3 regions of the Neobacillus sp. C211 genome follow, and region 2 is predicted to be linked to each of the others. Evidence: riboswitches for the same ligand, from Rfam matches in the RefSeq annotation. Region 2 holds a riboswitch; each other region holds the start of a gene.

Region 1 (10,397 bases), on a different contig from region 2:
ATTAACCAAAAGTAATCGATGTTCACCCCCTTACTAGGGATTGAAAATAAATATGAGAACCAATTCGTCATGAAAAATCCTACAGATACTAACGTGATATCAACGATAGCCAGAATTTTTACATAAGTCCCTCTATAGTCTTCATTCATTTCATTTCTCCTTTCTATTTATATTTACTTTAAGAAATCGATATTTAAGGGTGAACAAAGCCAACAAAACCTTTTTCTAATTGGATAATGACTAATACAAGTTGTAATGTAAGAAGATTAGTTACATTTCCAGTACTCCTGTAAAGTATTACTAACCATTTGATCTAGTGAAAAATCCTCTTCTACTTTCCTACGGGCATTTACAATAAATTGATTCAGAACTTGTTCTTCAGATTCTATATATAAAATTTTCTTACAGAAGTCATCTACTGAATGATTATTTATGAGAAAACCAGTTTTATTTTCAATAATAGCTTCCTTAATTCCACCTCGATTAATAGATATGATAGGGGTACCAACTGCCATAGCTTCTAAAATAACCATTGGAAATACTTCTCTATAGGACGTTAAAAGTAAGAGATTCATACTTTTTATAAATTCCTCGGGATTATGAACGATACCCACCATCTTTACCTTATGAGAAAGATTTTGTGAGCGGATTAGGTTGTTTAGTTTTTGGTATTCTGGACCATCTCCTGCAATATAAAACATGAGATTCGGAATGTCTCGAAGCTGGTTTGCAATATTAATAAATAGCTCATGATTTTTTTCTTCTGATAATCTTGCTAATATACCAACATTGAAAAATTCCCCTTTTTCTTTTCCATGGAAAACAAACTGTTTTAAATCAACTCCATTGTAAACTGTTGTAATTTTGTTAGGCTTTATTCCGGCTTTCACAAGGTTAAATTTTTCAAAGTCACTTACTGTGATGATTCTTTCTACATATTTATTTAATAAATATGAGAACAAAAATCGACTTTTCTCCTCAAGAACAGTTACATTATGCTTGGTATAAACAATTTTAAAATTTTTTTTAGTCAATTTTTTAATAAAGATACAATACAGAACCATCCTCAAACTATTCGCGTGAATTAGATCTATTTGTTTATCAATCAATATCTCTTTCAGCTTTTTTATGTTAAGCAAATGCTTAGTCCTACTTATTTCACTAAAGTTATTTTTATGCTTGATTTTCTCGTATAGCTCTCCTGAACCGGCAGCAAAATGAAAATTTATGTTAGGGTCCTGTAATTGATTCTCCAATTTACAAAAATACATCTCTGCTCCTCCAAAAATCAGCTTATCCGTAATGACTAAAATATTCATGCTTTGCAACACCTCCTTTAATACCTTAATTCAACTTTATTCTTTGTTTATGGGAAGTTAAGACAGGGAGAGGATCTGTCTTCTTCACTTCAGTTCGTAATGCCTGCTTTTTATTATGCAAATAGGTAGATAATATCGCTAAATACAAAAAAAATATATCGTTAATAATCACCGAAAGAAAACCCATTTGAAGTATAAACCCGATAAATGTAAAGAATAGATAGGGTTTATTTTTATGTGTTCTACTTTGTATTAATTGAACAAACACTAAAATGATAAATAAGCAAAAGCAGGAAATTCCTAATAAACCGGATTCTGTTAATATCTCTAAAAATGTATTATGAACTTGAAGTGTATCTCCAAATTGAAAAGAATTGTAAGCAGGAAAGTTAAATGCTCCAATTCCAACATATTTGTGTGAAGCAAAAAAATCCCAGGCCCTTCCCCACAATTCTAACCTCCCGCTTCCACCATCCGAGGACATGTCTTCAATTCTCGATTCTAAAATCCCATATATATCGAATTTCAAATGAACGATTGCAATATACAAACTAACCGATAAAGCAGCTACGATGCCAACTAGCAATTTTAACCGTTTTAATGGATTATCATTCAAAATATAAATAAAGAAGATAAAAGCCATTATTAAAAGCCCGCCTCTTGAAAAGGTCAATAAATTCGTAACGATACAAAGGGTTAAACCAATTTTGTTTTTTAAAGAATTAGAATTGCATAAGTAATAACAAAAAAATAGAGTATTATACAGAACAAAAAAGTTTGGATCCTGTACCAACCCGATTAATCGGGGGTAATCCCGATCTAACATCACTCCGAATTCATATATTCTGTCGCCCTCGAAAATAAAGCCCACACTTTTTAATCCGATAAAATAGAGGACTAGGCTAGCTAAATTAAAAAAAAGTCCTACATCTGAAATCGCCCTTTCGACCACCAAATTATTTGATCTTGCAATAATGGATTTAATAATAAAATAACAAGAAATATATAGAACTATCCCTATGAAAATTCTAATACTGGAGGCTGGATATAATGAAAATGCTCCAGTAAAGCTATACATCAAATAAAATAACAACATCGCTACTTCAAACAAGTGAAGCCTATAGAAGTAAAATGAGCCGATATGGATGAATAAATATAAAATAGAGAAGACCAAATACGGTTTTATGGCAAACCCAACATAAATATAGTAATTTGCAAGAGTTACCAGTAAAAAGAGAAAGAAGATTGTGAAGCTATATTTTTGAGAACTTGGAGCTATATTATCGTCCATCTTACACCCCCTGGGATTTCTTGGTCTTCCATTTATAACCTATTCCACATACTTTAATAAACTCATAAATTATATTCTTAAATTCTTTATCTATAAAAAGTACGAAGGTTAATAGAAGGAAGTTAAATACAACAGCTAAAAATGGATGGGAATCTAGAAAAAATTCAATACCACCTAAACAAATGATAAAAAATGATAAGTATGGATATATTGCCCTTTTAGCAATAATCCAACGATTTGGATTGGAAATCCAAAATCCTATTAGGGCAGTTCCTTCAATCATTACACCTGCGAATGCTGCTCCAGTTACACCAAATAACCTACTTAAAAACAAATAAAGAAAGAATCCTGAAATTACTGCAATCGATTGAACAATGGTACGAAGAGACTGTAATCCCTTTGTCGTTAAACCATCTGCTAATGCAATATTAATTGCCTGTAAGGTAAGCATTAAGGATAAAATTTTCAGTGGAGATGATGCATGAATCCACTTATCACCAAACAGTAAATCTATTACAACATTTGACATATAGTAAAAAGGAATTGTCATCGCCATTCCTACTAATGTCATGATCTTGATAAGCGTTATGTTGAATCTTAAATGATCGTCTAATAGATTATTATTAAAGGCTCTGAATAGTACAGGGTAATAAGCTCCAGCAATAATAAATGGAATTTGCTGTAATGCCTGGGGGATTCGATAAGCTACTGCAAATAATGCAACTTCTTCTAGAGTTAAGGTCTTTTCCAGCACTAGGGGTCCTAAATGCGGAAGTATTACAAAAAGCAATCCACCTAAAGTAAATGACCCTAGATTTTGTAAAAGTCCTTTATGGAATTTACCTTTCAATCGAATGTTAACATTTCGACTTACTAGATAGACCCCAAACACACCTCCGGCAAAATAAGACAGACCATATAAAGTGGTAATAATCAATGGCTTAAGGCTAAAGTGAATCCCTACTGTTAGGGTGAGAACTAAACAAACAGAAGAAATAATTCGTATCATCCCGTTATACTGCATTTTCTCAATCATTTGAAAAAACGTTGTACCGATACTTTGTAGGGCAATTCCTAAAACCATCGGAATAATTAAATAATACGCTGTTTGTATTAACTCTTTATTCCCTGAGTTTGAAATATGAATTACGACAAATCCACAGATAAATGTTGCTACAAGTAAAACCATTCTCATTTTCACATATGAAGAGATTAGGATGGATAGATCCATATCCTTTTTAGATCCTTCTCTTAAAACAATGGTACTTAGTCCAGCATCAGTAAAATATCCCATAATCATTGCAAATGCTAACACAACACTAAACATCCCATAATCATACGACTTTAAATAATTGGCTAAAACGATTAGTGCCGTAGCATTTAATACACTAGATAGTGCTGTACTATAAAACAGATGAGTAATATTTTTTGCAATAGAATTTTTCTTTAACTTCTCCATAAAAATAGCCACCTTATATTAACAATCACCTGATTAAAGAAGTTTTCCCCCTAGTAATTATTCTGTTTGATAAATAACTCCTACAATTCTATTGTTTTTTCTATCCAAGTAATCTTTTGTTAGAAGTACATCTTCTTTCTTCGTTTTATTTTCTTTTAGCACTAAAATAACACCATCACATTGATTTGCTAGAATATGAGAATCTGATGCTATTAAAAAAGGTGGGGCATCAATGATTACCACATCAAACTCCGAGACACAGTTACTAACAAATTCCTTTACTTTACTTGCTATCCATATTTCTGATGGATTTAAAGGAATAGGACCAGTCGGTAAAACGAATAGTCCTGGGACAAACGTTTCTTTAATATAAAGTTGGATGTTTTCTTCATCCAAAATCACATTTGTTAATCCATTCTCATTTTTTATCTGAAACAAACTGTTTAATGAAGGTTTCCGTAAATTGGCATCAACAAGTAGTACCTTTTTCCCTTGCTCAACAAATGCAATTGCTAATTTAGAAGAGATAATAGATTTTTGTTCCTCATTACGTGGCGATGTTACCATTAATAATACCGAATCACTAATAGATACTTGATCTATATTCGTACGAATCATTCGGATTTGTTCTGTACTGATTGAATCTTCATTAAGCTGAAGCCTTTGCATTATTTTTTTTGTTTCATCCCTTTTCTTATACACTGATTTGCCCCCTCTTATTATCATTTAAGACGGCTGACTGTTGCTTCCTATTGTTTTTATTCATAAATTTTCTTTTGCTATTTTTTAAATTTATTTGTCCTAATACTGGCAAACCTACAATACCTTCAATCTCTTTTACATCCTTAATCGAATCGTCCCAATACTCTCTAAACATTGCAAGGCCAACTCCAAGGAAAATTCCAATCACTGCACCAATTGCGACGTTTAAAGACAAACTCCCAACGATCTTAATCGAAGGATCTCCATCTGTATCACTTAATAGCTTTATATCCTTAACATTAAACAGCTCATACATTTTATTGACCGATGTTTTAGCTATGGTATGTGCAAGCTTCTTAGTACTTTCCAAATCATGATCCCTTACTACTACATTGATAATTTGTGAATTTCTATTATTTTGAACAACTATCTTTTTCTCTAATTCGTCATCATTTATATTAAGCTCTTTTTTAACAGAATTAAGCACGATTGGACTCTTTATGAAATCAATTGTTGAAGCAAGCAGCATACTAAGTTCTTGTGTATCACTATAATTACCCTCTTCCTTTGTAAGTTTGCCAATTAGGATATTTTCAGTAGCTTCATAGGTTGGCTTTAGTAAAAATAGGGATAAACCAACAGTCAAAAGAGATACACATATTACTGTAAGAATGATGGTTACTATTCTCTTTCTAATAATGCGAAGGAACTTTTTTAGATCTATTCTTTCGTCCATGGTGACCTCCAAAACTAATATTTTTATTACTCAGTTTTTACCATTTGAATCAGTCATGAGAGAACTGAAACATCCCGCTCCATCGTTAGCAATACATTCATCCCTCTAATTACTCTTTATAACGAACACAAAGGTGCAAATTAACAAAAAAGTGTTGGATTCTACCTTGAATTCATCGTGTCTTCTTCTGGAGTAGAATAATAATTATGTACTCCTTTATCCCTAATATAGTTTGATCCTATATTCGAATATAAACTATTTCTCATAGACTCTTTTGAAAATTCTATTATTGGATTATTGCCCTTTACTATATGAGCGTCCCATATTAAACCTTCAAATTTATTATCAGAGCCACTTACTGTTATTACTTCTTTAGTTAATTTAGAGACTTGAATTTGAAGCCCATTAAAATCATTACCAGAACTTTCATTTGGAACACTCATCGAGCTATTAATATCAATACAGCTTATACAGTCATCCAAGGTTAGATTAATAAATCGATTGCCGTTAATAAAGCTATATTTATTACTATCCTTTGGTTTTTCAGCTTCCAATTTAACACCGGTATGAAATCCTGCAATTCTAATATCAGTAAAATTAACAAAACAAATGAATTGACCTGGGCCACCAGCATAAAGATGAAGACCTGTACCCCTATGTGAGCCGCTGGTGTTTAAGAGTGTAACATTTTTGATTTGAGTTCTATCCCATGACCAAAATTTTTGAATACCGTCTAAGTAAATAACATCTGAATCAAAGTTAGCATCTATTATTTCAAGAACTCCATTTGATATTGACGCATTTTTTTTCACATCAATTGCTTGAAAGTTCCCTTCTATTCTTAACCTAGTATTTTGACCAAATTCCAATTCAACACCCTCTTTTAAAACTAATCCTTTCTTTAGAATATAACTCTTATTTCCAAGTAACTTTACTTTTCCAATTTTTGTTTCATGGCTGTAATTTATTGCTTCTTGAATGGATCGTGAATCGTCTTTCAAATCATCACCGTTAGCTCCAAATTCATCCACATTCACATATTCGTTTTGGCCAGTGCCAGTCCTTGTAACGACTTGATGCTCATTTTTAAATAAAAAAAGAAGGCCTACAATAAAAATAATGGCTGAAATATATATAGTTGTACTCCTTCTAATCATAATTCTCTCCTTACAATCCCTCAATTAATTCTTTATATAATTAATTATAGTTCATTATAATGAACAAATCAACAATATTATCCCATAATTAGGTAATTAAGCTCGTGTACAATGGATGTTAATAATACCTTACTAACGCTTCACCCAAACAGAAAGGAGGCACTTACAATTTAGAAGGATCGATCGTCTGCTAGACTTAAAACATTTTCCAATAACATCTTACAAAATTGGCTTGTGCAACAATAACTAAATTTTCAAGATGTTGTATGAATGTTCTGATTTTCGTAATCCATTTTGATTTTGACCGACTGTTGTTGTCCTTTTTTTACTCCTATTATTTTCAAACCAGTCATAAGTTTTCTCTAAACCAGACTGAAAATTATGAAGTGGTTCCCACTCCAGGTCCTGTTTAATCTTTTTATTTTCCAACCTGGAAAATTTGATATCACCTTGCTTTGGCTCTTTATAGATTACTTCTTTTATATCTTCCAAATTTCCGAGAGTATAAATAAAATCGTTCACACTTGTCTCTGTATTAGTTGATAAATTATAAACCCCTTTGAGATCATATTCAACGCCGCGATAAATGGCATATGCAACATCTTCTACATATATAAAGTCCCTAGTTTGCTCTCCGTCACCAAAAACCTGCAGTGGCTGCCCTTCTAAAACATTATTAATAAAAATGGAAATGACTCCACCTTCACCGACTGTTCCTTGCTTAGGACCAAAAACATTTGAAAAGCGGTAACAAAGTGTATCAACACCAAACATTTCAGTCCACTTTTTGCAGTATAGTTCCCCTACCCATTTATTGATTCCGTATAGTGATAGAGGATCACATAAAGCATCTTCTTTCAATGGAATATCACCATTAAGACCATAAACGGCTGCTGAAGAAGCAAATACTACCTTTTCCACTCCATATTTGGTTGATAATTGAAGTATATTTGTCAACCCTAGGATGTTTGATTGTGAATCTAGGTATGGGTTCACCATTGATGTTCCGACATTTACTTGTGCTGCCAGATGAATAACTACATCAAATCGATTAGATTGGAATACACCCTCACACGTTTGGTCTTCTACGTTTAATTGATAAAATTTATGTTTGAACTTCACATTATCCTTATTTCCTGTAGAAAGGTTATCAATAATGTAGACTTCATCACCTTCCTTAAAAAATCTTTCAGCAACAAAGGAACCTATAAAGCCATACCCACCAGTTACAAGGACCTTCATATTTTCACCTCTATATATTTTGTCTAATTGTTATAACTATTTTTTGCCTTTTTGTAGGGCGTTTCTTAACTCAATTAAGTCTTTCTCATTTATCAATCCGGATTCTAGTGCAATATCTATAAAGATATTCCAATTTTTTACATTCCCCTTGCCATTATCATTTGTATCAGATTTTGTGGTATCTTGGCTTAAAAGTGTTTGTATGTCTACATCTAGTATTTTGGCTATTTTACCCAAAATTTCAATTGAAGGGTTACTCTGGATATTTCTTTCGATTTGACTTAAGTAAGATTTTGAGATAGATGTTTTCTCAGCTAATTGAGATAAGGTAAGGTTTTTCTCTTTCCTTAATTTTTGAATTTTTTTTCCTAACATAATAGGCCTCCTAAAATAAATTTCACTCCTCTCTTAAATATCATTATAGTAAACATTTTGTTCTTTGTAAAGAACAAGGGCAATCACCTAATACTTTTGGTAAGTGCTTTATTACGAACAACACTTAACTATTAACTCATTTTTAATAAAATAAATTGACACCACCGCTAAGTTGTAGTAAATTTTATAAATAGTCTAAATATTTGATTCTTATCAAGAGAGGTTGAGGGAATGGCCCTACGACGCCTCAGCAACCATCAATGGCTTCATTCATTGAAAAGGTGCTAAGTCCTGCAAATTAGCTGCTAATTTGCAAGATAAGAAGAATGACATTGTGGTCGTGCCGACAAAAGTCTTCTTCTTATAGAAGACTTTTTTTATTTTTATAAAACAAGGAGAGTGCATTATGTACAAAATTGATACGAAACTTGCCCAAATTGGAAATCGGAGTGAAACAGCAACTGGAACCGTAAATCCGCCTGTATACTTTTCAACGGCCTTCCGCCACGAGGGAATTGGCCAATCAACTGGGTTTGACTATACCCGAACCGGAAATCCTACGCGCCAGCTCTTAGAAAAAACAATTGCTGATTTAGAATGCGGTGATCAAGGATTTGCCTGCAGTTCAGGGATGGCAGCGATTTTAACCATTCTCTCTTTATTTGAAGCTGGTGATGAATGGTTGGTTAGTGAAGATTTATATGGCGGTACATACCGCTTATTAGAAAAAGGTTATAAAAAATGGGGCTTGAATAGTCAGTATGTCAATACCTGTTGTCCGGAAGAGATTGAAAAGAAAATTACGCCTCAAACAAAGGCTATCTTCCTTGAGACACCAACCAATCCACTTATGCAGGAATCCGATATTGCCGCTGTTTCAAAAATTGCAAAACAGCACGGATTATTATTAATAGTGGACAACACTTTCTATACTCCATTATTACAACAGCCGATTACCCTTGGCGCGGACATTGTCATCCACAGTGCAACGAAATACCTAGGAGGACATAATGATGTCCTTGCCGGTCTTGTCGTCGCAAAGGGGAAAGAGCTTTGTGAAGCATTAGCCTTTCATCATAACGGTGCCGGAGCGGTACTGAGCCCGTTTGATTCTTGGTTACTAATGCGTGGTATGAAAACATTGTCCCTTCGCATGGAAAGACATGAAAAAAATGCAAGGAATATCGTTGAATTTCTTTCGGGGCATGATGCAGTTACTGATGTCCTTTACCCGGGACGCGGTGGAATGGTATCTTTCAGAATTAAAGATGAAGCTTGGGTTAATCCATTTTTACAAGGCTTAAATCTAATCAGCTTTGCGGAAAGTTTAGGTGGAACGGAAAGCTTTATCACTTATCCAGCAACGCAAACCCATGCGGATATTCCTGAAGAAATCCGAATTCAATCCGGCGTCTGCAATCGTTTATTGCGTTTCTCCGTTGGACTTGAGGATTCACAAGATATAATTCAAGATTTGGAAAAAGCTTTTGCCCATGTTCAAGAAGGAGTGATTGCATAATGGCACACGAAGAATACACATTTGAAACCAGGCTCCTTCATAATAAGCACAAAATTGATCCTACAACAGGAGCGGTTAGTGTACCCATACAGCATGCATCCACTTTTCACCAATCTGATTTCGATCAGTTTGGCAAGTACGATTATGGCCGCAGTTTAAATCCGACAAGGGAAGCACTTGAAGATGTCATTGCTGAACTTGAAGGCGGGTTAAAAGGCTTTGCCTTTGCATCCGGCATGGCCGCCATTTCCACGGCATTTCTCCTGCTATCTGCAGGTGATCATATTGTCATTACGGAAGATGTCTACGGCGGTACATTTCGGATGGTCACAGAGGTCCTCACGCGGCTCGGAATTGAACATACCTTCGTCGATATGACGAATTTAGATGAAGTAAAACAAGCCATTCAGGCAAATACAAAAGCATTTTATGTGGAAACACCATCGAATCCATTAATGAAAGTGACTGACATTAAGGCAATTAGCAATTTAGCTAAGGAAACGGGCGCGTTAACATTTGTCGATAACACCTTCCTTACCCCTTCCCACCAACGGCCATTGGAGTTAGGAGCCGATGTCGTGCTCCATAGTGCGACGA
Region 2 (10,397 bases):
TGAAGTCATGAGAGACGACAATGACACCTGCATCATCGTTTGCAATATGGAAAATATGGATCCAGTTGGTGTTCATACCGGGGATTCCATTGTCGTTGCTCCGTCGCAAACATTAACAGATGTCCAATATCAAATGCTTCGTGATTCTTCTATAAAAGTTATTAAAGAATTAAAGATTATCGGTGGTTGTAACATCCAGTTTGCTCTTCATCCGGCATCGAATCAGTATTACATTATCGAAGTAAATCCAAGGGTGAGCCGTTCTTCTGCGCTTGCATCTAAAGCAACTGGTTATCCCATTGCCAGGATGGCAGCGAAGTGTGCGATTGGGTATCATTTGGATGAGATTGTGAATCCGATAACAGGTAATACCTTTGCATCATTTGAGCCGGCGATTGATTATATTGTGGTAAAACTACCTCGCTTTCCTTTTGACAAATTCCCTGAAGCGGACCGGACCTTAGGAACGCAAATGAAGGCAACTGGGGAAGTCATGGCGATTGATCGGACATTTGAAGGGGCCTTAAACAAAGCCATTCGCTCGATGGAAATGAATGTTTATGGACTTTGCCTCGAGGGAAATAAATTAATTGATGAAAAGAACTTGCTTGAACTTCTTAAACAGGCAAATGATCAACGATTATTCATCATTGCAGAATCGTTTAGAAGAGGGATCTCACTTGAAAATGTTCGAGAGTTGACCGAGATTGATCCATGGTTTTTACACAAAATTAGCTCAATCGTTATGTTAGAAACAGAATTAGCTTCCTATAATTGGAGCGATGTTCCAGTTTCTTTGCTTAAGGTAGCAAAGCGGAATAATATTTCCGACAAGCTCTTATCTCAAATATATGCTATTCCTGAAAAGCGGGTAAGAAGCAAGTGGAAAGAACTCAATTGGAAACCTGGTTATAAAATGGTTGATACCTGTTCAGCTGAATTTGATGCTGTTACACCTTACTATTATTCAACCTGGCACGGGTTTGATGAAGTTGAAGTGACGAGCAAGAAAAAGATTCTTGTCATTGGCTCTGGCCCAATTCGAATCGGCCAAGGGATTGAATTTGATTACTGTTCAGTGCACGCGGCAAATGCGATCAAGAAAAAGGGCTTTGAAGCGGTTGTTATCAATAACAACCCTGAGACTGTTAGTACCGATTATTCGATTGCAGACCGCCTTTATTTTGAACCACTCGCAGCAGAGGATGTACTTCATGTCATCGAAAAAGAACAGGTGGAAGGTGTATTGATTCAGTTCGGCGGCCAAACAGCCATAAATCTAGCCCATGATTTGGAAGAAGAAGGGATCAAAATTTTAGGTACTACGGTAAAAAATGTTGATCGCTTAGAAGATCGTAAAGAATTTTACCAGTTGCTTGAAGACTTAAACATTCCGCATATAGAGGGTCAAACCGTTTCGCATTCTGACGAATTAATAGAAGCAGCCACTAAACTTGGTTATCCTGTCCTTGTGCGCCCATCCTATGTCATTGGCGGCCAATCAATGTTTACTATTTTTTCAGAAGCGGAATTAAGCCAGTATATACTGAAACTGGAGAAAAATTCGCAAGCAACGATGTGGCCATTATTAGTAGATAAATACTTACCTGGATTAGAGTGCGAGATTGATGTCATATGTGATGGGGAAAATATCGTCGTCCCAGGTATCTTTGAACATATAGAAAAAGCTGGGGTCCATTCAGGGGATAGCATCTCGGTGTTCCCGCCAATTTCACTGTCAGAGAAAATTAAAGAAACGTTAATAGATTATGCAGAAAAAATTGCAAATTCTGCACCAGTTATTGGAATCATGAACATTCAATTTGTTATCTATGAAGGCCAGGTTAATGTGCTTGAAGTCAATCCGCGTTCTTCTAGAACAGTGCCAATCATGAGTAAGGTCACAGGAATTCCGATGATTGAATGGGCGACACGCGTTCAATTAGGAGAGACCCTCTCAGATCTATGTTCAACAAAGGGACTAATGGATGAGCCATCCTATTTTTCAGTAAAAACACCTGTATTTTCATCGAGTAAGCTAAAAGGTGTTGACCATGTGCTAGGACCAGAAATGAAATCTACAGGTGAAGCGCTTGGCATGGGAGTAACCTATCAAAAGGCACTTGAAAAGTCTATTCCTACTCTTGGCGGGCTACAAGGTGAAAATTATATTTTTTGTTCCATTTCTGATCGAGATAAGCAAGCATCTCTTCCTATCATTCAAGAACTTGTAATAAAACAATACAAGATTGTTGCTACCGAGGGGACTGCTTCATATTTCCAAATCCATGGAATTGATGTTGAAAAAGTGATTAAGGACGATGCAGAAGTCATTGAACTTTTCCGAAAACAGTCCATGAAGGCTGTCATAAATATACCGAATCAAGGACGAAATAAAATTAAATTTGGTTTCCAGATTCGCGAGCATGCTGTACGCTACAAGGTACCAGTATTTACACACTTAGATACAATTGAAGCGATAATCGGCCTGGAAAAAGGATCTCAATCCGATTCTGAGGTTCGATCTATGAATGAATATTACAAGTTGGAAGAGAGAGGTGCCGTTCATGGGTGAGGCCATTAAATTAAATGAAATTAGTAATATAAATAAGCCGAAACTTAAAGGAAAGGGATTTTTACAGCTTTCCGATTTTAGTACAGATGAAATCCTCTATCTTCTAAACGAGGCGATAGAGATGAAAAAGCTTCAAAAACAAGGAAAACCGCATCCGTATTTAAGCGGGAAGGTTTTAGGGATGATTTTTGAAAAATCATCCACCCGTACAAGGGTATCATTTGAGGTAGGGATGTTGCAGTTAGGCGGTCATGCAATATTCTTAAGTTCAAAGGATATCCAGCTTGGAAGAGGAGAAAGTATTTCTGATACCGCAAAAGTGTTGTCTCGCTATGTGGACGGATTAATGATTCGAACGTTTTCACACGATTCAGTCGAAGAATTAGCTGAGCATGCAACAGTACCAGTTATTAATGGTTTAACTGACCTGCAGCACCCTACCCAAGTGTTAGCAGACCTTTTAACGATTCTTGAGCATAAAGGGAAACTGTCCGGCTTAAAGATGTGCTATATTGGGGACGGCAATAACAATATGGCTCATTCTTTAATGGAAGGCGCGATGAAGGTTGGAATGGATATTAGTATTGCCAGTCCACCAGGATATTTGCCTGATGGAGAAATAACAGAGAAGGCAATTAAAGTTGGAAACCAAACTGGATGTAAGCTCGTGATTACAAATGATCCGCTAGAAGCTGTTAAAGATGCAGATGTCATCGTAACAGATGTCTGGACCAGTATGGGGCAGGAAGAAGAAACTTCAAAAAGACTCGAGGCATTCCATGGATTTCAAGTAAATAATGAACTTTGTAAGAATGCAAAGGAGGACTATATCTTTTTGCATTGCTTGCCTGCCCATCGAGGCGAAGAAGTTACAGCAGAGCTCATCGATGGTCCTCATTCAGTGGTTTTTGATGAAGCGGAGAACCGTCTTCATGCCCAGAAAGCAATTTTAAAACTTTTACTAGCATAATGGTTTCTTTTCTATGAGACTTGTTGTATAATAATTCTATCGGGTGAATAAAAATACACAGACGGTAAGAGGAGAATAAAAACAATGACAAAAGAAAAAATCATTCTAGCCTACTCAGGCGGTTTAGATACATCAGTTTCAGTAAAATGGATTCAAGAAAAATATGGCTACGATGTGATTGCATTAGGCCTAGATGTCGGTGAAGGAAAAGACTTAGAAGCCATCAAAAATAAGGCACTGAATGTCGGAGCCATTAAAGCTTATATGATCGATGCTAAAGAATTATTAGCAAAGGAATATATTTTACCAGCATTAAAAGCTAATTGCTTATATGAAGGAAAATATCCATTATCTTCAGCTTTATCTAGACCGCTTATTTCAAAACTATTAGTAGAGGTAGCAGAAAAAGAGGGCGCCACTGCTGTTGCTCATGGCTGCACAGGTAAAGGAAATGACCAGGTACGTTTTGAAGTTTCGATCCAAGCATTGAACCCAAGTTTAAAAGTTGTTGCCCCTGTTCGTGAATGGGGAATGACACGTGACGAAGAAATCAAATATGCTGAGGAGAACGGAATTCCAATCCCAGTCGATTTAGATAATCCATTTTCAATTGATGCCAATATCTGGGGCCGTGCTTGTGAAGCTGGTGTTCTGGAAGATCCATGGGCTGAGGCGCCAGAAGCAGCCTTTGATTGGACGAATCCAATTGAACTAACACCAGATGCAGCAGAGTATGTTGAAATCGAATTTGAACAGGGAGTACCTGTTGCCCTTAATGGTGAGAAGCTCCCGCTTGTTCAATTAATTGAAACCTTAAATGCACTTGGCGGTAAGCATGGTGTTGGCCGTATTGATCATATTGAAAATAGATTAGTAGGAATTAAATCCCGTGAAGTGTACGAAAATCCTGCAGCGCTAATTTTAATCAATGCCCATAGAGAATTAGAGTTTTTAACTCTAACTCGTGAAGTTACACAATTTAAGACACAGGTTGAACAGCAAATGGCTAAGATTATTTACGAAGGACTTTGGTATTCTCCTATAAAACCAGCACTTGATGCATTTATTAATGAAACTCAAAAGAACGTTTCTGGAACAATTCGTGTCAAGCTTCATAAAGGTAATCATACGGTTGTTGGCAGAAAGTCACCTTACAGCTTATACAATGAGGAACTAGCAACATATTCTAAAGGCGATGCATTTGATCATAATGCCGCAGTAGGATTTATTAAGATTTGGGGTCTGCCAACAAAGGTCTATTCAGAAGTGAATAAAAAGGAATCAATTTTAAAATAATTCGGATTGCCCTCGAATCCTTTTTCGAGGGCTGTCTTGTTAGGTTAAGGGGGAGCAATCAATGTCTAAGTTATGGGGCGGCCGTTTTACGAAAGAAACGAATAAGCTAGTTGAGGAATTTACAGCCTCAATTACTTTTGATCAAAAGCTAGCTAAGGAGGATATCGCAGGAAGTCTTGCCCATGTGCAAATGCTGGGTGAGTGCGGTATTATTCCAATGGAGGATGCTATAAAGATTAAGGACGGACTACTCTCCATCAAGAAACTGGTCGACGATAACGCGGTAGAGTTTTTAGTTGAAGATGAAGATATCCATATGAATATTGAAAAGTTATTAATAGAAAAAATTGGTCCGGTGGGAGGAAAGCTCCATACAGGGAGAAGCCGTAATGATCAGGTGGCCACCGACATGCACCTATACTTAAGAACGAAAACAACTGAGCTGATTAAATTAATAGAAGATGTCCAGCAGGCATTAATTGAGCAGGCGAAAGAGAATGTCCAAACGTTAATTCCTGGATATACTCACCTGCAGCGTGCCCAGCCTGTATCCTTTGCCCATCATTTAATGGCTTATTTTTGGATGTTTGAACGTGATAAAGAGAGATTGATTGATAGTTTGAAGCGTATCAATTGGCTGCCTCTTGGTTCAGGAGCATTGGCAGGAACGACGTTTCCGATCAACCGTGAACGTGTCGCGGAACTGTTAGGTTTTGAAACGGTCTATCCTAATAGTATGGATGCTGTCAGTGATCGCGACTTTATCCTTGAGTTTTTATCGATTGGTTCAATAATCATGACCCATATTTCCAGATTATCCGAAGAGCTTGTCATCTGGTCGAGCCAGGAGTTTCAGTTCGTCGAGTTGGATGATTCGTTTTGCACAGGTTCAAGTATTATGCCGCAAAAGAAAAATCCAGACGTACCGGAGCTGCTACGTGGAAAAACCGGACGGACATATGGTAATTTAATCGGACTGCTCACCGTTCTTAAAGGTCTGCCACTCGCTTATAACAAGGATTTACAGGAAGATAAAGAAGGCATGTTTGATACGGTTGAAACGCTTGAAGGTTCCTTAATGTTATTAGCACCGATGATTGAAACGATGACAGTAAATAAAGACGTGATGCGTAAGGCCATTAACAATGACTTTTCTAATGCCACAGATATTGCTGATTACTTGGTAAGAAAAGGTCTGCCCTTCCGTGATGCGCATGAAGTTATCGGAAAAATTGTTTTATATGCGATTCAGTCTAACAAATTTTTGCTAGATTTGAGCTTCGAGGAATATCAAGGCTTTAGTCCATTATTTGAGGAAGATATTTATGTTGTATTGGCTCCTGAGCATGTTGTTGGTGTGCGAAATAGCTTTGGGGGAACGGCTCCAGAGCAAGTGGAAAAGCAAATCAAGCTTGCAGAGGGAAAACTAGAGCAATAAATATAATTTTTTTCAAAGCCTGCCATTTGGTGGGCTTTTAGTTTTTAAAATTTGTATTAAATACTAAAATATTAGATAATTTCCCCATGGGAATTTTAACTAATGACAGGAGGAAAAAATGATGAAAATTCGTGTGTCTGCCGTTCAGTACCAACTACATACCATTCAATCCTTCGAGGAATTTACTTCACAATGTGAGCACTACATAAAAACTGCTGAGGAATTTGGGGCAGAGTTTGTCTTATTTCCAGAGTTCTTTACAACTCAACTACTTTCAATAGGTAATGGTCAAGGCAAGAGCCTGACAATTAATGACCTGCCAAGTTATACCCAACAATATCTAGAACTGTTTTCTAATTTTGCACAAAAAAAGAACATACATATTATTGCGGGAACACATGTGATTGAAAGGGATGGCAAGTTGTATAATACAGCACATTTATTTTACCCAGATGGAAGAATTGGTGAGCAGGCCAAACTCCATATTACACCGACTGAAGTAAATGAATGGAATATGGCACCTGGGGATTCATTTCAGATATTTGAAACAGAAAAAGGGAAAATCGCCCTCCTTACTTGTTATGATATTGAATTTCCAGAAATTGTACGTATGGCAAAGGCCAAAGGTGCCGATGTGATTTTCTGTCCATCATGCACAGATGACCGTCATGGTTTTCATCGTGTTCGTTATACCAGCCATGCTCGTGCAGTTGAAAACCAAGTATATGTGGTCCTAACGGGAACTGTCGGTTCACTGCCGACTGTTGATTTTATGCGCGCTAATTTTGGCCAGGCGGCAATCATTACTCCTAACGATATACCATTTCCACCAAAAGGAATCTTGGTGGAAGGGGAAATCAATAATGACATGATTGTGACGGCTGACCTAGATTTAAACTTGTTATATGAAGTAAGAGAACGTGGTTCCGTTACAACCTGGCGTGATCGAAGAACGGATCTTTACACAGATTGGGAAAAATAAACTGAAGGGGTGGGTATAGAATGTATCGAAGTGAATTTTACGTCTATGACCAAGAGCGGCATGTGCCAGTTATCATTCGCAATTATTCAAAAGTGGATTTTGACGATCTTATCAAGATTCAATCCGAGTGCTTCCCACCTCCTTTTCCTTCAGAATTATGGTGGAATAAAGAGCAATTAACAAACCATGTGAACATGTTTCCAGAAGGTGCATTGTGTGTTGAAGTAGCTGGTGAATTAGCTGGGTCAATTACCGGCTTAACTATCGACTTTGATCCTAGCGATAAAAACCATTCGTGGGAAGAAATCACTGACCATGGATATATTCGGAACAATAATCCAAATGGGAATACCTTGTATATTGTTGATATTAGTGTTCGTCCGAAGTACCGCAAACTAGGGCTTGGTAAATTGATGATGCAGTCTATGTACCATGTTGTGATAGAAAAAGAGTTATATCGATTACTTGGCGGGGGCAGAATGCCAGGATATCATAAAAAAGCTGATATCATGACACCAGGACAATATTTAGATGCAACTATTAAAGGGGAAGTTCAAGATCCTGTTATCACTTTCTTGCTGCATTGTGGTCGTGTGCCAATAGGGATTATTGAAAATTATCTAGAGGATGAAGAATCCTGCAATTATGCTGCATTAATGGAATGGAAAAACCCTTTTAGATGAGTGAGAGGAATGAATCATAATGGAATATATTAGAATAACCAGTATAGAAGACCCTAATTTTAAAAAGCTTCATAACTTAATGGGAGAAATATTTCCTGCAGAAGAAGTATTAGAATATGAGCTATGGAAAGAGCCATTAGAAGATCCGAGTATTCGCGTGTTTGTGGCTGTCGATGGAGACGAAGTCACAGGAGCAACTGAATATCGTTATTATCCGGATTGGAATATTGCTATGACAGATTTTACAATCATCAGTAAACCAGGCTTAAGCCTTGGCCGTTTTTTAGCGCAAAACCGTTTAACGGATTTACAACAATTAGCTAAAGAAAATGGTAACGAGCTATTCGGGATGTTTGCAGAAATATACGATCCGTACCGGGTTGAACATCACGAATTTGGTGGAGTAAAGGTTATGGATCCATATGTCCGACGTGAAGTTCTATCCCATATGGGTTATAAACGCATTGATTTTTCATATGTTCATCCTTCCTGGAAAAACAATGGGGAAGCTGTAGCAGGTCTAGATTTATGTTTCATGCCAATTCAAGATGAAGGACTTAATTCACTACCAGCAGACCTGGTAAAGGATTTTCTGACGACATACTATTCAATTCTTTCAAATAAGCCGAAGGAATGGCTCGAAATGATAGATCGACTGGGGAAAAAGGAATTTGTCCCCCTATTACCACTTTAATAAAAAGAAATTTCAAATAATATTGACAACTACCTTGGAATCAACTAGAATTCTCTTTATAACTTTGAAATTTAATGAAAAACTAACTAAATAAAACTCTTATCCAGAGCGGCGGAGGGACTAGGCCCGATGAAGCCCGGCAACCATCAAGGTAATTCTTGAAAAGGTGCTAATTCCTGCAGGTTATTTTTAACCTGACAGATAAGAGGAGGAAATCTACCCTCTTCTTATGAAGAGGGTTTTTTCTTATTTATATGAGATAAAAAAACAACCTATTAGTCATGTCTAATATTATTTAAGGGGTGGAGAGCATGTCTGTCATTAAAGTGGCAATTCTAGGCTTTGGTACAGTTGGGGAAGGCGTTTATAGAACAATTCAATCTCATGCGGAAGAGCTTGAGAGAGTGTTAGGGAGAAAAGTGGAAGTTGCAGCCATACTAATTAAAAATAAGCAGAAAAAGAGAAATATTAATAAAGATGTACTAATCACTTCAGATTTCAATGAAATTTTAAGTCTTCCTCAGCTTGATGTTGTTGTCGAAGCAATCGTGGACAAAGAACCCCCCTTTACTTTTTTAAAACAAGCTATACAAAGTGGTTGCCACATAATCACAGCGAATAAAGAAATGTTTGCACACCACGGGAATGAGTTGCTCGAGTTAGCCGAGAATTATAATGTTTCGGTGGGTTACGAAGCAACAGTTGCGGGTGGAATTCCGGTAATTCAAACCTTAAGGCAGTTATTAAATGTTAACCGAGTTCGTCACATCCAAGGAATTCTTAATGGGACATCGAATTTTATCCTAACGGAAATGCGCGAGAAGAAGCAGTCATTTGCTGATGCTCTTATTTTAGCGCAAGAGAAGGGGTATGCTGAAGTGGATCCAACCAACGATGTGGAGGGCTTTGATGCTTTTTATAAAACAATGATTCTCAGCAGAATTGCTTTTGGGAAAGAACCAAATTGGCAGGATGTTGAACGTGAAGGGATTACTTCAATCACAAGTGAATTAATCGAAGCAACTGAAAAGCTTGGGTTAAGGTTTAAGCATATTGCTAGTATTAGTAAGACAGGTAGTCAAATTAACGCAGAGGTTAAACCAGTCCTTGTTGGGAAATCTCATCCTTTTTATTCTATTGAAGGCGTAGAAAATGCGGTAAATATTCACTCTGATATTGTTGGTAGTATTACTTTGCAAGGACCAGGAGCTGGGATGTATCCTACTGCAAGTGCTGTTATTGAAGATTTGGTCTATGTCTGTCAAAATCGGTCGTCAAATAAGAGTATCACAAAAATAACAGCAGCATGTGATGGAGAGAAAAAAGGGAACGAAAAAGAATTATGGTTAATTCAAGGCCTCTCAAAGAATTATAATAACCCTTTGATTACATGGGTGGCCCAAGCTTCTGATAAGATAGCAATTATCAAGGCAACCAAGGAAGAAATTGAAAAGTTAATTAATCTGAAAAAGGCAACGTGCTACTTTCAAATTATTGGGGAGTATGATACAGAAATTAAGAATAAAGAAGTAACTTTAGCTGTCCTCTAAAAAGCCATTATTCCCGTGATAGAAGAGCACTTTGGTGCTCTCAGATTGTCGAGAAAGGGTATTTTTATCGGCAATTTTTTATTCTCAGCATTTAATTATTCATTGTACCTGCTAATGGGCCTGTTGATTTCCGCTCTAGGCACTTCGCTTTCCACGGGCGGTCCGGGGAGCCTGCGTGCCTTCCGCGGAAATCAACAGGGAGGTAATCA
Region 3 (10,397 bases), on a different contig from region 2:
TTTTTTTTGACAAAAAAATGAATGAGTATTCATTCAAAGTTTGAAGGGGGAGACAAGGTTGAACCAATTGATTAAAAAAGCAGCTGTCCTAGGGTCCGGAGTCATGGGGGCAGGAATTGCTGCCCACCTAGCGAATATCGGTATTCCTACACTATTATTGGATATTGTGCCACGTGAAGTAACGAAAGAAGAAGAAGCAAAAGGACTGACTTTAGCGGATAAACAAGTACGTAACCGCATCAGTGCAACATCTATTCAAAAATTATTGAAGCAAAAACCTGCGCCATTAGCGGTGAAAAAGAATTTGGCACTGATTGAAGCAGGTAACCTGGAAGATGATTTAGTCAAATTGAAAGATGTGGACTGGGTCATTGAGGTGGTTGTTGAAAACCTCAATGTCAAGAAACAGGTATTTGAAAAGGTCGAGCAATACCGAAAACCAGGCAGCATTATCAGTTCCAATACATCTGGAATTTCTGTAGAAGCAATGATTGAAGGCCGTTCCGAAGAGTTCCAAAAGCATTTCCTTGGCACTCACTTCTTTAACCCGCCGCGCTATTTGAAATTACTTGAAGTGATTCCTACTCAATATACGGCTCCAGAAGTAATTTCATTCATGAAAACTTTCGGTGAGGATGTCTTAGGAAAAGGTGTGGTTGTCGCCAAGGATACACCAAACTTTATCGCTAACCGGATCGGGACTTACGGTCTGCTCGTAACTATTCAGGAAATGCTGAAGGCGGGCTTAAGTGTCGGCGAAGTAGACTCCATCACTGGGCCACTCATTGGCCGTGCAAAGAGTGCAACCTTTCGAACCCTAGACGTGGTTGGATTGGACACATTCTATCATGTGGCTAATAACGTCTATGAAAAAGTCGAAGGCAAAGAAAAGGAAGTTTTCGAAATCCCGGCCTTTTTGAAAGCAATGGTTGAAAAAGGATGGCTTGGAAGCAAATCAGGTCAAGGCTTCTTTTTGAAAAAAGGGAAAGAGATTCTTGAATTGGATCCAAACACATTAGAATATGGTCCACGTAAAAAGTTATCGACACCTGCGGTTGAACTTAGCAAGCAGGAAAAAGGGACAGCGAATAAATTGAAAGCGCTTGTATATGCCAATGATCGGGCCGGACAATTCTTATGGAATACAATGGCACAGTCGCTTGTATACTCTGCTCAGCTATTAGGCGAGATTGCTGATAATATCGTTTCCATCGACCGCGCAATGAAATGGGGCTTTGGCTGGGAAACAGGCCCATTCGAAACATGGGATGCGATTGGTGTGGAAAAATCCGTTCAAAAAATGAAGGAAGCCGGTCTTGAAGTTCCAGCCTGGGTAACGGAAATGTTAGAAAAGGGACATTCATCCTTCTATTTAGAAGAAAATGGCGAGTTGTTCTTCTATGATAACGGCCAATATCGATTGGTTGAACTTAATCCGAAGGCACTCGACCTGAAAAAGATTAAGAAACAAAAAGGTGTTATTAAAAAGAATAGCGGGGCAAGTCTGATTGATATCGGTGATGGCGTAGCTCTATTAGAGTTCCATTCACCTAACAATGCCATTGGTCTTGATATTGTTCAAATGATTAACTTTGCCGTGGAAGAAGTTGAGAAGAACTATAAGGGGCTAGTCATCGGGAACCAAGGAAAGAACTTCTGTGTCGGAGCAAACCTAGCGATGATGCTCATGGAAGTCCAGGATGACAATATTTATGAGTTGGATATGATTGTCCGTCACCTTCATAGTGCCTTGCTGAAAGTGAAATACAGCCCTAAGCCAGTCGTCGCTGCCCCGTTTGGAATGACACTTGGCGGTGGTGCTGAGGTGTGCCTGCCGGCTGCGCACATTCAAGCTTCAGCCGAAACGTATATGGGTCTTGTTGAAGTCGGTGTCGGCTTACTTCCAGGCGGCGGCGGAAACAAAGAGCTTTATATGAAGCACTTAGAAAACCTTCCAAACGGTGTACCATTTGACCTGCAAAATGTCGCAAATAAAGTGTTTGAAACGATTGCCACCGCAAAAGTTTCCACTTCCGCTGAAGAAGCACGTGAAAATAATTTCTTGGATTCTTCTGATGGAATCAGCTTTAATAATGATCATCTACTTTATGATGCGAAGCAAGCAGTGTTAGCCTTACACGAACAAGGCTATAAGCCGAAAGTACGCAGAAAGGTGCCGGTCGTTGGTGAAACTGGCTATGCGACCCTGTTACTTGGTGCCGAAGCGATGCGTTTATCTGGGTATATTTCAGAGCATGATCTGAAAATTGCCAAGAAAATTGCCTATGTGATTGCAGGCGGAAAAGTGCCATTTGGGACAGAAGTTGATGAGCAATATTTATTGGATCTTGAAAGAGAAGCTTTCTTAAGCCTTATTTCGGAGCCAAAATCCCAGCAGCGCATGCAGCATATGCTTGTGAAGGGTAAACCATTAAGAAACTAATTTTAAAAAAAGGGGGCTGACCCCCTCTTATAAAAGGTTTCGCTTAGATCGTTAAGAACGAGAGGATAGACCCCAAAATAGATTCGTATTTTTCTAATTTAACAGAAAGTGAGGGAACTTACATGAGAGAAGCGGTAATCGTTGCCGGAGCAAGGACCCCGGTAGGTAAAGCGAAGAAAGGTACGCTCGCCCATGTTCGCCCTGATGATTTGGGAGCATTGGTGGTAAAGGAAACATTAAGGCGTGCTGGAAATTATGAAGGGAATATTGATGATTTAATCATTGGATGTGCAATGCCTGAAGCGGAACAAGGCAACAACATGGCTCGTAATATTGGAGCTTTAGCAGGACTTCCATACACTGTACCTGCCATCACAGTGAATCGTTTCTGTTCTTCAGGATTGCAAGCAATTGCTTATGCCGCACAGGGAATCATGCTTGGCCACACCGATACAGCTATCGCTGGCGGTGCTGAATCCATGAGTATGATCCCCATGATGGGGCATGTCGTCCGTCCAAATATCAAACTAGCAGAAACGGCTCCTCAATATTATATGGGAATGGGTCACACGGCCGAGCAAGTGGCGATGAAATATGGAATTTCCCGCGAGGATCAAGATGCTTTTGCGGTAAGAAGCCATCAGCGTGCCGCAAAAGCGATTACCGAAGGGAAATTCTTCGATGAAATTGTTCCAGTCGATGTGACGATTCGGACGGTCGGTAATGACAATAAGCTTGTTGAAAAAACAATTCAATTTTCACAGGATGAAGGCGTTCGCCCAGATACAAATTTGCAGACATTAGGTAAACTCCGCCCGGCTTTCTCCGTGACAGGTTCGGTAACGGCTGGTAATGCCTCACAGACAAGTGACGGGGCTGCCGTCTTGCTTGTCATGGACCGTGAAAAGGCAGAGGCACTTGGTCTTAAGCCATTGGCAAAATTCAGATCCTTTGCTGTTGGCGGTGTCCCGCCTGAAATTATGGGTGTTGGACCGGTTGTTGCGATTCCAAAAGCGGTTAAACTTGCAGGTCTAGAGTTATCGGATATTAACTTATTTGAATTGAATGAAGCCTTTGCTTCCCAATCCCTCCAAGTTATTCGTGAATTAGGTCTAAATGATGAAATTGTTAACGTAAATGGAGGCGCCATTGCCTTAGGACATCCGCTTGGATGTACAGGAGCAAAATTAACGCTCTCACTCATTCACGAATTAAAACGCAGGAAAGAACAATTTGGTGTAGTAACCATGTGTATTGGCGGCGGAATGGGTGCAGCGGGCGTATTTGAATTACTTTAATCCATTTTGGGCTGTCCCAAGCAAACTGCAACATATACCTTTTACAAGGGGGCGGCTATCTGCCCCCACTAATCAAAGATTAGGAGGAATAAATAATGGCAAACCAAACAGAAAAAATCATTAAAGGCGGAAGCTTTTTAATTGAAGATATTTCTTATGAGCAACTATTTACACCGGAGGATTTTACCGAAGAGCATTTGATGATTGCGAAAACAGCAGAAGATTTTGTTGAAAAAGAAGTGGTTCCACAGCTTGAACATTTAGAAAACCATGAGTTTGACCGGACGGTGAAGCTCCTTAAAAAAGCCGGTGAACTTGGGTTGTTAGCAGTTGACGTACCGGAGGAATATGAAGGCTTAGCCCTAGATAAGATTACCTCATCGCTACTTACCGAAAAAATGGCTGGAGGCGGTGGTTTCTCTCTTTCTCACGGGGCACACGTGGGAATTGGTTCCCTGCCAATCGTGTTATTCGGGAACGAGGACCAAAAACGCAGATATTTACCTGCCCTTGCATCAGGTGAAAAGCTGGCCGCTTATGCCTTAACTGAACCGGGTTCTGGTTCTGATGCCCTTGGTGCCAGAGCAACGGCTAAATTAAATGCTGCAGGTACTCATTATATTCTAAACGGGGAAAAGCAATGGATTACCAATGCCGGTTTTGCTGATGTATTTGTAGTATATGCAAAAATTAATGGCGAGCAATTCACTGCATTCATTGTTGATCGGGATTTCGCTGGAGTTTCAACTGGTGCAGAGGAAAAGAAAATGGGAATTAAGAGTTCTTCCACTCGGACGCTTATTTTAGAAGATGTTCCCGTTCCTGTCGAAAATTTATTAGGTGAAATTGGTAAAGGTCATGTGATTGCCTTTAACATCTTAAATATCGGGCGTTACAAGCTTGCAGTTGGCAGTGTGGGTGGTTCCAAGAAGGCCTTTGAATTGACTGTTAAATATGCAAATGGGCGTCAACAATTTAAAACACCAATTTCACAATTCAATTTAACCAAAGAAAAATTCGGAACCCTGGCCTCTAAGATTTACGCGGCAGAAAGCTCTGTTTATCGTACCATAGGTCTGTACGAAGAAAACCAAGGCAAACTTTCAACTGAAGAAGAAAAGGATATTAAATTAGTGGCAAATTCAATTGCCGAATATGCGATTGAGTGTTCATTGAATAAATTCTTTGCAAGTGAAGTATTAGCCTATGTAACGGATGAAGGTGTACAAATTCATGGTGGATACGGATTTATGCAGGAGTATCCAATTGAAAGAGCATATCGTGATGCACGTATTCAGCGTATTTTTGAAGGAACAAATGAAATTAACCGCCTGCTAGTGCCAGGCACCTTATTGAAAAAAGCGTTCAAGGGAGAGCTCCCATTATTCCAAAAGGCAGTGGCCCTTCAAGAGGAATTAATGATGTTAACACCAGAAGAACCTGGTGATGAGCCACTTGCACAGGAAAAATATCTTGTAAGAAATGCAAAAAAGATTGCCCTTTTAGCAGCTGGTTTAGCCACGCAAAAATATGGCAAGGCACTTGAAAAAGAGCAGGAAGTTTTAGCAAATATCGCGGATCTTATTTCTAACGTGTATGCAATGGAGTCCGTTGTGTTACGTACTGAAAAGGCGATTGCAAAAACTGGTTTAGATAAGAACAAGCAGAAACTTCTTTATACACAAATTTACTGCCAAGAAGCCTTCAATGAGCTTGAGGCGATTGCCAAAGAAACATTAGTGGCTGTTGAACAAGGCGATACCTTGCGTATGATGTTGTCCTCGCTTCGTAAATTTACACGTCATACTCCAATTAATGTCATTGTGAAAAAACGTGAAGCTGCTGATATCATAATTAAGGCTGAACGCTATCTTGTTTAATTAAATCAGGCTCCCTTTCTATTAGGAAGGGGGCTTAAATTTTTATATTAGAAAAGGAAGGAATTTTGAAAAATTAGTCGAATTTTTTGTAAGTAGAACATATTTTTTGCATTAGGATTTTGAAAAACGGTATGATAATATTCAATTGACACTAATAAGTCATTGATATTTTATAGGAAAAGGCGGTGATATTGATGTCTCTGACGTTTTACTGGTATCCGAAATGCGGCACTTGTCGAAACGCGAAGAAATGGCTGGATGCCCATCAGCTTTCCTATGAAGAAGTACATATTGTTGAACATCCTCCAAGTCGTGAGGAATTGCAGGAATTTTATCAAAAAAGCGGACTGGAATTAAAGAAATTCTTTAACACAAGCGGTATGAAATATCGTGAATTAGGTATAAAGGATAAAATGAAGTCTGCAACTGATGAAGAACTGCTAGAATTACTGGCTTCCGATGGCATGTTAATCAAACGGCCGATTTTAACTGATGGTGAAAATGTCACCGTGGGCTTTAAAGAAGAAGAGTATGAAAAAATGTGGCTGTAAGCCTGCTCTTCCTTCATTACTAATGGGAATCGATTTATTTCGATGATAGATTTTAAAAAAATAAATGGAGGTTTTTTAAGATGAGTACACCAAAAGAATTACGGTATTCAGAAGAACATGAATGGGTAAAGGTTGAAGGGGAAAAAGTGCGTGTTGGGATTACTGATTTTGCACAGCATGAATTAGGAGATATCGTTTTCGTTGAACTTCCAGAAGTTGGCGATGAGATATCTGCTGACGAACCATTTGGAAGTGTTGAATCTGTAAAAACCGTTTCTGAGCTTTACGCTCCAGTTAGTGGTAAAGTCGTTGAAGTAAATGAAGATTTAAGTGATAGCCCTGAGTTTGTCAACGAATCTCCATATGAAAAAGCATGGATGATTGTCATTGAATTATCAGACAGCAGCGAACTAGACAAGCTCATGACTGCTGAACAATATGAAGAAATGATTAAAGAAGATTAATTAATCCCGAAAAAGCACCTTGTCAAGGTGCTTTTTCTCTTAATTTCCCACTTTTTCTTCTACTATTTTAGGGGACCTTATAATAAATATATTGAAGAGGGTGGGAGAATGACGTTAAAACAGCAAAGAGTCGATGTTACTGATCGAGTGATTGGCAAAATGAAAAATGGGGAAATGGAACTGTTTCTTGATAATACACCGATTGGAAAAATGAAGCTTTCAGATCACATGCAAGTAGAATTAGAGCATCATTTTGAAGTGGATCAGCAAAAAATCTATCAACATGTCACGACAACAGAAAACCCTAATGCAAAATATACAGATTGTGATGATGGAGGTTGGTGTTAACTAGGTAAATTTCACGTGAATTCTGAGTCAAAACACTATTTTTAAAATGACAATAATGATAAAGTTAACATAGGCAGAAGAATACACACGTAATCAATATTTTAGAATATGTTAACATAAACAACTTCTAATACAGGTGATGGATGATGAATGATTCGTATGTTGACAAAGTTCTTATTGTCGAAGGAAAATCAGATAAAAATAAGGTCAAAAGAATTGTTAAGGAACCAGTAGAAATTATTTGTACCAATGGTACAATCAGTATCACAAAATTAGATGAACTAATTGAATTTCTTGAGGATAAGGATGTCTATATTCTTGTGGATGCCGACTCCTCAGGTGAAAAGCTTCGCAAACAGTTAAAACGAGAATTTCCGAAAGCGGAACATTTGTATATTGACCGGATGTATCGTGAGGTGGCAACTGCGCCAGTGCACCATTTGGCAACCGTTCTAATAGGGGCGAATATCGATGTTCATACTGAATTTTTAGAAATGGGTTAAAAGATATATGAACGAATGGAATCGAACAGATTTATCTGCCTTTCTTGAAAAAAAGGCGACCGGGTTAGTCTATTTTTATACACCCATGTGCGGTACCTGTCAGGTAGCTTCAAAAATGCTGCAGGTCATTGAGCAACTAGTAGAGTTAGATATGGGAAAAATGAATTTAAATTTCTACCCAGACCTTGCTAGGGATTTAGCAATTGAAAGTGTCCCTTGCCTATTATTTGTTGAAGCCGGCAAGATAAAAGAAACCCTCTACGCTTTTCAATCAGTTCCATTTTTGCTTGAAAAAATAAAACAGCATTTATCCTAAGCAGATGCGCGCTTGCATCTGCTTTTTAGGTGTACTCAAGCCTCTTAAGTAAAATCCTACCCGAGAAGAGAGGGAACAGTCCGCAACATGGTCTCTTACGGACAAAACGCATTAGCTAGCCTTTTGTGCATACCATTTAATGTTGACGGTCTCTTATTTAAATTGTGCATAAAGCGAGGGAGCTGATTTGGATAGATAATGAGTTCATTGAGTGGGGCTTTATAACAAGTAAAATGGGGGTTGATAAAAACTACATAAGCCTCAATAGGGATTCGATATTCATTAAGGTCTTTAAAACTCATAATCCACATCCTTTCGATTTCGAATCTAACTTCATTTTACAAAATGCTGCCCTTTAATCAGCAGTAATGTTTGAATAATTCTCAACACTTTTCAAAAAATTCTCTCCATCCGACATATTTCTCAGGAAATCTCCGTAAATCACCTCCAAAAGGTTGTTAATTGTCGACCACTTTAAAGAGGATTTCATGCCCCGTTCCTGTATATTTAATATAAGAGAGCAGACCGGAGTGGTGGATTATGATAGAGATGCTGAAAAACTTTCAATTAGCAATCAAACAGCAAAGGCATGTTCTGCCGTTACTAGAACATATCGATTTGCGAGTGAATTTGGTTTGTGAACAAAAAGCCATTCAGATTATCATAAAGAATGGAGAAATTTTCATACTTCATGATAGCGAAGTGACACGAACGATATCCGAAATCCGCGGTGACCTTAAGGCAATGAAACAACTACTTGAAGGGAAGGAACGGTTAAGGGCCCTTGAACATAACGGCCAATTACGTATTTCCGCTCCAATTCGCAGCACATTATTACTAGAATCTGTCTTCTATTTGACAAAGGCACAGGAAAATTTACCAAAAATAACAAATTTCTAATCAGAGCTATTGACTCGGAATTAAACTTACTGTAAAGTTTTAGGTGAATAATCAAATAATAAAGACAATTCAATAAACATTCTTATCGAGAGTGGCGGAGGGACTGGCCCTTTGAAGCCCAGCAACCGGTTTATAACACAATCACACGGTGCTAAATCCAGCAGAGCGGAGATGCTCTGAGAGATGAGGAGAGAGTCCCCCTCTTCTATGAAGCGGGGGTTTTGTTTGTTGCATTGCAAAAAAGGAGGAAGTAGTATGGGTGAAAATCAAAAGAAGTATCGTTTTGAAACATTGAGTGTTCATGGTGGATTGTCTCCGGATCCGGTAACGGGGGCTCGAGCCGTTCCGATTTATCAAAACAACGCCTATCAATTTAAGAATACAGAGCATGCGGCAAACCTATTTAGCTTAGCGGAACCTGGGTACATATACACACGCATTCACAACCCTACTACTACCGTTTTTGAAGAAAGAGTAGCATTATTGGAAGGCGGCGTTGGTGCCCTAGCAGTTGCTAGCGGTATGGCAGCGATTACCCTCGCCATTTTAAATATTGCTGAAGCTGGCGATGAAATCGTATCGGCATCAAATCTCTATGGAGGAACATATAATCTTTTTGCAGTGACGCTTCCAAAATACGGGATTAAAGTGAAATTTGTTGACCCTGAAAATCCGGAAAACTTCCGTGCTGCTATTACCGACAAAACAAAGGCTGTTTTCGCTGAAACGATTGGTAACCCAAGCCTTCGTGTACTTGATATTGAAAAAGTCGCCGATATTGCTCATGCAGCAGGTGTTCCATTAATTATTGATAACACCTTTGCCACTCCATATCTGTGCCGGCCAATTGAATATGGTGCCGATATTGTGATTCATTCTGCCACCAAATGGCTCTTAGGAAATGGAACAACTACAGGTGGAGTTATTGTCGATGGTGGGAAGTTCGATTGGAATTCGCCGCGATTCCCTGGTTTTACAACGCCAGATGCCAGCTACCATGACCTGGTTTATGCAGAAGCCCTAGGTGAGATCGCCTATATTATCAAAGCACGTGTCCAATTGCTGCGTGACTTAGGACCGGCATTAAGTCCGCAAAATTCCTTCCAGTTTATCCTTGGACTTGAAACACTGCATGTTCGAATGAAGGAGCATGTGGCTAATACTAAAGAAGTGGTGGAATATTTAACTAATCATCCTGCTGTGGAATGGGTATCTTATCCAGGACACCCGTCCCACCCAGATTATGAATTAGCCAAAAAGTACTTGCCAAAAGGTGCAGGTTCCATGGTTGTCTTCGGGATTAAAGGCGGTAAAGAAGCAGGAGCCAAATTAATCGATTCGATTACTCTATGGGCGCATGTGGCAAACGTTGGCGATGCAAAAAGTTTAATTATTCACCCAGCAAGCACCACCCATCAGCAATTAGATGCTGATGGCCTGAAAGCTGCAGGTGTAACAGAGGATTTGATTCGCCTTTCAATCGGTATCGAGAATGTTGAGGATTTAATCGAAGATCTCGAATCAGCTATTTTGGCTGCTACTGGTGTAATCTCATTAAAGGTAAATGCATAAAAGTTACCAAAACTTATTTTTCCGAATATGAAGTTATTTTCATTGACACCCCTTTTTATCCATGATACGATAACTTTCGTAATATAATTACTTAAACAAATTAACGTTTTAATTGAATATAG

Evidence for each region. Region 2 has a riboswitch for S-adenosylmethionine ahead of ACSU6B_RS27955 (homoserine dehydrogenase). Riboswitches for the same ligand answer to the same signal wherever they lie in the genome.
Region 1: it holds a riboswitch for S-adenosylmethionine, as region 2 does, so the genes downstream of both, ACSU6B_RS03365 (methionine biosynthesis PLP-dependent protein) here and ACSU6B_RS27955 (homoserine dehydrogenase) in region 2, are expected to answer to the same signal.
Region 3: it holds a riboswitch for S-adenosylmethionine, as region 2 does, so the genes downstream of both, ACSU6B_RS02955 (O-acetylhomoserine aminocarboxypropyltransferase/cysteine synthase family protein) here and ACSU6B_RS27955 (homoserine dehydrogenase) in region 2, are expected to answer to the same signal.

What each region holds. Positions count from the first base shown of each region.
Region 1 is NZ_JBPXRO010000002.1:305,316-315,712, reverse strand. Features, by position in the region: gene ACSU6B_RS03410 (sugar transferase) at 1-149, opposite strand, end outside; gene ACSU6B_RS03405 (glycosyltransferase) at 267-1,319, opposite strand; gene ACSU6B_RS03400 (O-antigen ligase family protein) at 1,345-2,610, opposite strand; gene ACSU6B_RS03395 (oligosaccharide flippase family protein) at 2,612-4,069, opposite strand; gene ACSU6B_RS03390 (CpsD/CapB family tyrosine-protein kinase) at 4,127-4,771, opposite strand; gene ACSU6B_RS03385 (YveK family protein) at 4,764-5,507, opposite strand; gene ACSU6B_RS03380 (glycosyl hydrolase family 28-related protein) at 5,669-6,664, opposite strand; gene ACSU6B_RS03375 (NAD-dependent epimerase/dehydratase family protein) at 6,911-7,906, opposite strand; gene ACSU6B_RS03370 (helix-turn-helix domain-containing protein) at 7,943-8,281, opposite strand; SAM riboswitch class I at 8,489-8,605, shown strand; gene ACSU6B_RS03365 (methionine biosynthesis PLP-dependent protein) at 8,688-9,800, shown strand; gene metC (cystathionine beta-lyase) at 9,800-10,397, shown strand, end outside.
Region 2 is NZ_JBPXRO010000054.1:7,437-17,833, forward strand. Features, by position in the region: gene carB (carbamoyl-phosphate synthase (glutamine-hydrolyzing) large subunit) at 1-2,575, shown strand, start outside; gene argF (ornithine carbamoyltransferase) at 2,568-3,545, shown strand; gene ACSU6B_RS27930 (argininosuccinate synthase) at 3,630-4,841, shown strand; gene argH (argininosuccinate lyase) at 4,903-6,279, shown strand; gene ACSU6B_RS27940 (carbon-nitrogen hydrolase family protein) at 6,401-7,261, shown strand; gene ACSU6B_RS27945 (GNAT family N-acetyltransferase) at 7,282-7,944, shown strand; gene ACSU6B_RS27950 (GNAT family N-acetyltransferase) at 7,964-8,638, shown strand; SAM riboswitch class I at 8,735-8,846, shown strand; gene ACSU6B_RS27955 (homoserine dehydrogenase) at 8,950-10,188, shown strand.
Region 3 is NZ_JBPXRO010000002.1:225,294-235,690, forward strand. Features, by position in the region: gene ACSU6B_RS02910 (3-hydroxyacyl-CoA dehydrogenase/enoyl-CoA hydratase family protein) at 59-2,443, shown strand; gene ACSU6B_RS02915 (acetyl-CoA C-acetyltransferase) at 2,566-3,741, shown strand; gene ACSU6B_RS02920 (acyl-CoA dehydrogenase family protein) at 3,837-5,621, shown strand; gene ACSU6B_RS02925 (arsenate reductase family protein) at 5,816-6,172, shown strand; gene gcvH (glycine cleavage system protein GcvH) at 6,253-6,636, shown strand; gene ACSU6B_RS02935 (YusG family protein) at 6,745-6,984, shown strand; gene ACSU6B_RS02940 (toprim domain-containing protein) at 7,131-7,487, shown strand; gene ACSU6B_RS02945 (thioredoxin family protein) at 7,495-7,803, shown strand; gene ACSU6B_RS02950 (SCP2 sterol-binding domain-containing protein) at 8,344-8,703, shown strand; SAM riboswitch class I at 8,783-8,893, shown strand; gene ACSU6B_RS02955 (O-acetylhomoserine aminocarboxypropyltransferase/cysteine synthase family protein) at 8,959-10,275, shown strand.